Phenylobacterium zucineum HLK1: one gene and its partner. The protein of the gene in region 1 interacts with the protein of each later gene in a pairwise test. Links are inferred from orthologs where the notes say so. Each region holds a gene or a part of one and is shown on either strand. Other genes may lie near its edges.

Region 1 (3,215 bases):
GCGCCCTCAAGCGCCGCCATTTGCGCACATCTTATCCACAGCGGAAAGAGGACCCTTTACGGGCCCTCCGAATCGCAGGTGGCCGACGGCCCCGGCTACTGGCCGTTGTGGCTCAGGCCGCGCTGGGTCTGGCTGCGGTCGAGGTTGGCGCGGGCTTCCGCCTTCTGCCGCTCCCATTCGCTCTTCAGCTGACACACCCGCTTGGGCATGCGCGAGCCCAGGACCGCTTCGTTCTTGCAGACCATCGGGTCGGCGTCGGCGACCTTGGCCTTCTTGTCGGCGGCATCGGCGGCGGCCGGCGTTCCGTCGGCCAGCAGCAGCGCGGCGGCCAGGATGGAGACGATCATCGTACTTTCCCCACAGACAACTCTACCCACGATAGGCCAACGGCGTTCGCGCATCAAATTACCCGTTTGTCACGACGCGCCTTGCGCGCCGCCGCGCCTATTCGACCTCGCGCGCCTGGGCGATCCCCGCCGCGGCCAGGGCCGCGATCAGCTCCTGCACCACGCCCGCCAGCGCCTCGGGGTCGCGCGCCCGGACGACGAGGTTCGAGCCGTAGCCCTCGGGCGTGAAGAACGGATAGCTGCCCAGCGACATGTCCGGATGGGCCTTGGCCACGCCCTCCAGCGGCGCGGCGATCTGGCCCTCGCCCGCGCCCTCGACCCGCACGGTGCGCGAGACGGTCGGCCGCCCGCCCCGCAGGCGCGGGCCCACGTCCTCCAGCATGCCGCGCATGATCTGCGGCACGCCGGCCAGGGTGAAGACGTTGCCGATGGTGAAGCCGGGCGGGCCCTGCACCGGGTTCTTCACCAGGTCCGCCCCCACCGGCACCCGCGCCATCCGCCGCCGCGCCGCGTTCAGCTGGTCGCCGAACCGCGCCTCCAGCATGGCGATGATCTCGGGATGCTCGATCAGCTCCACCCCGAACGCGGCGGCCACCGCGTCGGCGGTGATGTCGTCGTGGGTCGGCCCGATCCCGCCGGTCGTCACCACGTAGTCGTGGCGCGCGCGCAGGGCGTTCAGCGCCTCGACGATCTCCTCCAGCACGTCGGGCACGGTGCGCGCCTCGGCCACGTCGACGCCGAGGACGCCCAGGTAGCGGGCGATGTCGCGCAGGTTGGTGTCCTGGGTCCGGCCCGAGAGGATCTCGTCGCCGATGATCAGCACCGCGGCCGTGACGCGGTCGGGAATGGCCTGGCTCATGAGGCCACTCTCTAGCCGGTCATTCGGGGGCTTGCTATCGGCCCACGCCATGGACTTCCCCTCGCCCCTGATCCGCGGCCGCCTGGTCTCGCGCTACAAGCGCTTCTTCGCCGACGTGGTGCTGGACGACGGGACGCCGCTCACCGCCCACTGCCCGAACCCCGGCGCCATGCTGGGCCTGAACACGCCGGGCCTGACCTGCTGGCTCTCCCGCTCCGACGACCCCAAGCGCAAGCTCGCCCACACGCTGGAGCTGGTGGAGGCCGACGGCGGGCTCGTGGGGATCAACACCCTGCACCCCAACCGCCTCGTCGCCGAGGCCCTGGCGGCAGGCGCCATCCCCGAGGTCGCCGGCTACGCGTCCCACCGCCGCGAGGTCCGCTACGGCGAGAACTCCCGCGTCGACTTCCTGCTGGAGGCGCCGGACCGCCCGCGATGCTGGCTGGAGGTGAAGAACGTCCACCTGATGCGCCAGCCGGGCCTGGCCGAATTCCCCGACTGCGTGGCCGCGCGCTCCACCAGGCACCTGCGCGAGCTCGCCGCCATGGCCGCCCAGGGCGACCGGGCCGTCGTCCTGTTCGTCGTCCAGCGCACCGACTGCGACCGCTTCAGCCCCGCCGCCGACTGCGACCCGAAGTTCGCCGCCGCCCTCGCCGAGGTGGCGTCCGCCGGGGTCGAGGTGCTGGTCTACGGCTGCGAGATCGACGCGGCCCGCGTGCGCCTCGGCCGGCCGCTTCCCTGGGACACATCCGGGACGGGGCGGCCGGCCTGACGCCCTACTTCCCCCCGAGCTGGTCCAGCACGAAGGCGTAGTACTCCGCCATCTCCTCGTAGCGGCGGAAGCGGCCCGACTTGCCGCCGTGGCCGGCCTCCATGTTCACCCGGAAGACCAGCGGATTGTCGTCGGTCTTGGTCTCGCGCAGCCGCGCCACGTACTTGGCCGGCTCGTAGTACTGCACCTGGCTGTCCCACAGGCCGGTGCCCACGAAGATCGCCGGATAGGCCTGGGCCTTGATGTTGTCGTACGGCGAGTAGCCCAGCATGTAGCGGTAGTAGGCCGGGTCCTTCGGGTTGCCCCACTCGTCGAACTCGTTGGTGGTCAGCGGGATCGACTCGTCGAGCATGGTCGTGACCACGTCCACGAACGGCACCTGGGTGACGATCACCCGGTAGTCCTGCGGCGCCTGGTTGGCCACCGCCCCCATCAGCAGGCCGCCGGCCGAGCCGCCCATGGCGCCCACCCGCTCCCTGGCCGCGTACTTCTTGGCGACGAGGTGGCGGGTGACGTCCACGAAGTCGTTGAAGGTGTTCTGCTTCTTCAGCAGCTTGCCGTCGTCGTACCACTTGCGGCCCATCTCCTGGCCGCCGCGGATGTGGGCGATGGCGTAGACGACCCCGCGGTCCAGCAGGCTCACCGCCGGCAGGTTGAACGCCGGGTCCATCGAGATGCCGTAGCTGCCGTAGGCGTACTGGAACAGCGGCGCGGTCCCGTCGCGCTTGAAGCCCTTCCGGTAGACCAGCGAGACCGGGATCTTCGTCCCGTCGCGGGCCGGGGCCCAGACGCGCTCGGTCACGTACTGCGAGGGATCGTAGCCGATCACCGGGGTCTGCTTCAGCAGGGTGCGCTTGCCGGTGGCCAGGTCCAGGTCATAGGTCGACAGCGGCGTGGTCAGCGAGGTGTAGGTGTAGCGCAGCGCCGTGGAGTCGGCCTCGGCGTTGGTCCCGAAGCCCATGGTGTAGGCCGGCTCGTCCGCCGCCACGAACTCCGAGCCCCCATCGGGCTTCAGCAGCCGCAGCCGCTTCAGTCCGCCCGAACGCTCCTCGATCGCGGTGAAGGTGTCGAACAGCCGGAAGTCCTGGATGAACACGTCGGCCCGGTGCGGCACGAAGTCGGTCCAGCGCGCCTTCTCGCCCCAGGCGCCGTCGGGCGCCTGCATCAGCCGGTAGTTCGGCGCGTCCCAGTTCGTGCGGATCACCCAGCGCCCGGCCAGGTGGTCGGCCTGGTAGAG
Region 2 (3,210 bases), 960 kb from region 1 along the record:
CGAGGTCGAGGCGATGGCCGGCGGGGCGAACGCCGAGGGCGGGGTCGGCACCGGCGGCATGGCCACCAAGATCGCGGCGGCGCGGATCGCCGCGGCCGGCGGCTGCGCCACCGTGATCACCCTGGGGAGCCGGACGCGCCCCCTGGCCGCCGTCGAGGGCGGCGAGCGCGCCACGGTCGTCGAGCCCGCCACCACGCCGGCCGCCGCCTACAAGGCCTGGATCGCCGGCTCCCTGGCCCCGGCCGGCGCGCTGGTGGTGGACGACGGCGCGGCCCAGGCGGTGCGCCGGGGCAAGAGCCTGCTGGCCGCCGGCGTGCGCCGGGTGGAGGGCCGCTTCGACAAGGGCGATGCGGTGCTCGTCCGCGACGAGGCCGGCCGCGAGATCGCCCGCGGGCTGGTCCGCTACGAGGCCGCCGACGCCGAGCGGATCTGCGGGCTGAAGAGCGAGGCGATCGAGGGCGTCCTGGGCTACACCTCCGGCCCCCTGGTCCACGCCGACGACCTGGCGCTGGCGGCCCACGCCGAGGCCTGAGCGCCGCGTCATCTACGACGCCCGGCGGAAGGCCATTTGCTGACCCCGGGAAAGACGCCTAGGAAGTGCTCACCTTGAGCAAATGGGGCCCATGGTGGACGACGGCGGAACATCGAGGCGGACGGCGGGCCGGCTGGAGTCCCTCACTCCCGGCCAGGCGATCCCGTTCGGCGGCGACCGCGTCGCGCATGTGAGCCCGCAGCTCGCCGCCGCGTTCAGGGCCGGCGACCGGCTGCTGGTCGTGCAGGACAGCGGCGACCTGCTGCACGTGCCCGCCGCCGAGCAGGCCACGGCCGCGGGCGCCGTGGGCCGGGCCGCCGCCGCCTTCGCGCGCATGGGCGAGGTCCCGGACGCCGCCGTCACCGCCTTCTTCGAGGCCTTCGCCGCCCGTCTCGCCGACGACGCCGTCTGGGCCGCGATCGCCGGGGCCAACGCCCGCGACGTCGAGCAGGCCCGGGCCCGCGGCCGCTCCACCACCAGGCTGGCCGTCTCGGACGCCATGCGCCGGGACATGATCGAGGGCCTGCGCGCCTGGGCCGGCGCCGAGGCCGCCCGCGGCCGGGTGCTGGAGCGCGTCGAGCACCCCGGCTGGACCGTCGAGCAGGTGGTCGCGCCCCTGGGCGTGGTGGGCTTCGTCTTCGAGGGCCGGCCGAACGTCTTCGCCGACGCCACCGGCGTGATCCGGGCGGGCAACACCGTGGTCTTCCGCATCGGCTCGGACGCGCTCGGCACCGCTCGCGCCATCGTGGCCGAGGCGCTGGACCCGGCGATCACCGAGGCGGGCCTGCCCGAGGGCTGCGCCGCGCTGGTGGACTCCCCCGCCCACGCCGCCGGCTGGGCCATGTTCGCCGACCCGCGCCTGTCGCTGGCCGTGGCCCGCGGCTCGGGCGCGGCGGTGGCCCAGCTGGGCGCCATCGCCCGCCAGGCCGGAACGCCCGTCAGCCTTCACGGCACGGGCGGGGCCTGGATGGTGGCCGACGCCGCCGCCGACGCCGACCGCTTCTTCGCCGCCGCCTACCACTCGCTGGACCGCAAGGTCTGCAACACGCTCAACACCTGCTGCATCGTCGAGGCCCGCGCCGACGAGCTGGTCCCCGTCTTCCTCGAGGCCCTGCGGAAGGCCGGCGAGCGCCGCCGGGGCTGCAAGCTGCACGTGGCCGAGCAGGACCTGTCCCGCCTGCCCGAGGCCTGGCGCGCCGGCCGCGGCGTGGTCGTCCGCGCCGAGGGCCCGCGCGAGGAGCCGCTGGTCGAGCCGCTCGCCGACGCCGAGCTCGGCCGCGAGTGGGAGTGGGAGGAGACCCCCGAGGTCAGCCTGAGGATCGTCGCCGACCTGGCCGAGGCCGCGGCCCTCTTCAACGCTCACAGCCCGCGCTTCGTCGCCGCCCTGATCAGCGAGGACCCCGCCGCGCACGCCCGCTTCTTCGCCGCGGTGGACGCCCCGTTCGTGGGCGACGGCTTCACCCGCTGGGTGGACGGCCAGTACGCGCTGAAGAAGCCCGAGCTCGGCCTGTCCAACTGGGAGAACGGGCGCCTGTTCGCCCGCGGCGGCGTGCTGGCCGGCGACGGCGTGTTCTCCGTGCGCACGCGCGTGACCCAGGCCGACCCGCACCTCGACCGCGGGGGCGCGCCGACCCCGCCGCGCGGGAGCTGACCCCTGGCCATGTGGTTCGCAGGTCCGGCCCGCCGGGCGCCCGCCGCCGGCCGGCCGAGGGCGCTGAAGCTCGGCTTCGAGCTGGAGCACGGCATGCGCGTCGGGCTGTTCGGCGGCTCGTTCAACCCGCCGCACGAGGGCCACGCCCACGTCGCCGAGACCGCCAAGCGGCGCCTGAACCTCGACCGGGTGGTCTGGCTGGTCTCGCCGCAGAACCCGCTGAAGTCCGGCCGCGAGACGGCCGACCTGGCCGAGCGCATGGCGCTCGCCCGCGAGCTGGCCGCCGGCCCGGGGATGATCGTCTCGGACCTGGAGAGCCGGCTGGGCTCGGCCTACACCATCGACACCATCCGTTCGCTGAAGACCCGCTTCCCGGGCGTGCACTTCGTCTGGATCATGGGCGCCGACAGCCTGTCGACCTTCCACCGCTGGCGCGGCTGGACCCAGATCATGCGCGAGGTGCCGGTGGCCGTGGTCTCGCGGCCCTGGATCTCGCTGAAGAGCCGCTTCTCGCCCGCGGCGCGACGTTTCGCCCACGCCCGCCGCTCGCCCCTGGAGGCGCCGATCCTGCCCCTGCTGAAGCCGCCGGCCTGGGTCTTCCTCTTCGGCCGCTTCAACTTCCAGTCGTCCACGGCCTTGCGCGAACGCCTCCACAGCCCAAACTCTTGACGTGTTCGTGAGAGCGGCTGACCCGGCCGCGGGCCCGTGATAGGGTCCGGCGAGCGAGGACACAAAGGAGCTACCCCGCTGCAACGTGAACCTGCGCCTACGGCGCACGAGGGACAGGCGTCCGCCGCCGAGCCCTCATCGGACGACCAGGGTCGCATCGGCGCCCTGGAGGACCTGATCCTGGCCCGCCTCGACGAGGACAAGGCCCAGGACGTCGTACTCATCGATCTCAAGGGCAAGAGCCCCGTGGCCGACGCGCTGGTCGTGGCGTCGGGCCGGTCGCAGCGCCATGTCGGCGCCATGGCCGACCACCTGCTGCGCGCGCTGAAGGAGGCCGGCTACGGCAAGTGCCGGGTCG

What was found.
Region 2: the proteins of sfsA (region 1) and PHZ_RS01395 interact in binary tests that used the Escherichia coli proteins (3 or more experiments, as listed by UniProt). The link is inferred for Phenylobacterium zucineum HLK1 from one-to-one orthologs.

Annotation. Positions count from the first base shown.
Region 1 is NC_011144.1:1,208,893-1,212,107, reverse strand. The notes cover bases 209-3,116. They hold sfsA (DNA/RNA nuclease SfsA), read left to right. Parts: upstream 209-1,255; coding sequence 1,256-1,978; downstream 1,979-3,116. Other genes in these bases: PHZ_RS05880 (S9 family peptidase), read right to left, coding at 1,983-3,116; PHZ_RS05890 (competence/damage-inducible protein A), read right to left, coding at 445-1,206; PHZ_RS05895 (hypothetical protein), read right to left, coding at 209-347. Also shown: more of PHZ_RS05895, read right to left, coding at 96-208; more of PHZ_RS05880, read right to left, coding at 3,117-3,215. UniProt on the Escherichia coli protein: Binds to DNA non-specifically. Could be a regulatory factor involved in maltose metabolism.
Region 2 is NC_011144.1:250,698-253,907, reverse strand. The notes cover bases 1-2,903. They hold PHZ_RS01395 (aldehyde dehydrogenase family protein), read left to right. Parts: upstream 1-623; coding sequence 624-2,183; downstream 2,184-2,903. Other genes in these bases: rsfS (ribosome silencing factor), read left to right, coding at 2,889-2,903; PHZ_RS01390 (nicotinate-nucleotide adenylyltransferase), read left to right, coding at 2,193-2,852; proB (glutamate 5-kinase), read left to right, coding at 1-532. Outside these bases: more of rsfS, read left to right, coding at 2,904-3,210. UniProt on the Escherichia coli protein: Catalyzes the NADPH-dependent reduction of L-glutamate 5-phosphate into L-glutamate 5-semialdehyde and phosphate. The product spontaneously undergoes cyclization to form 1-pyrroline-5-carboxylate.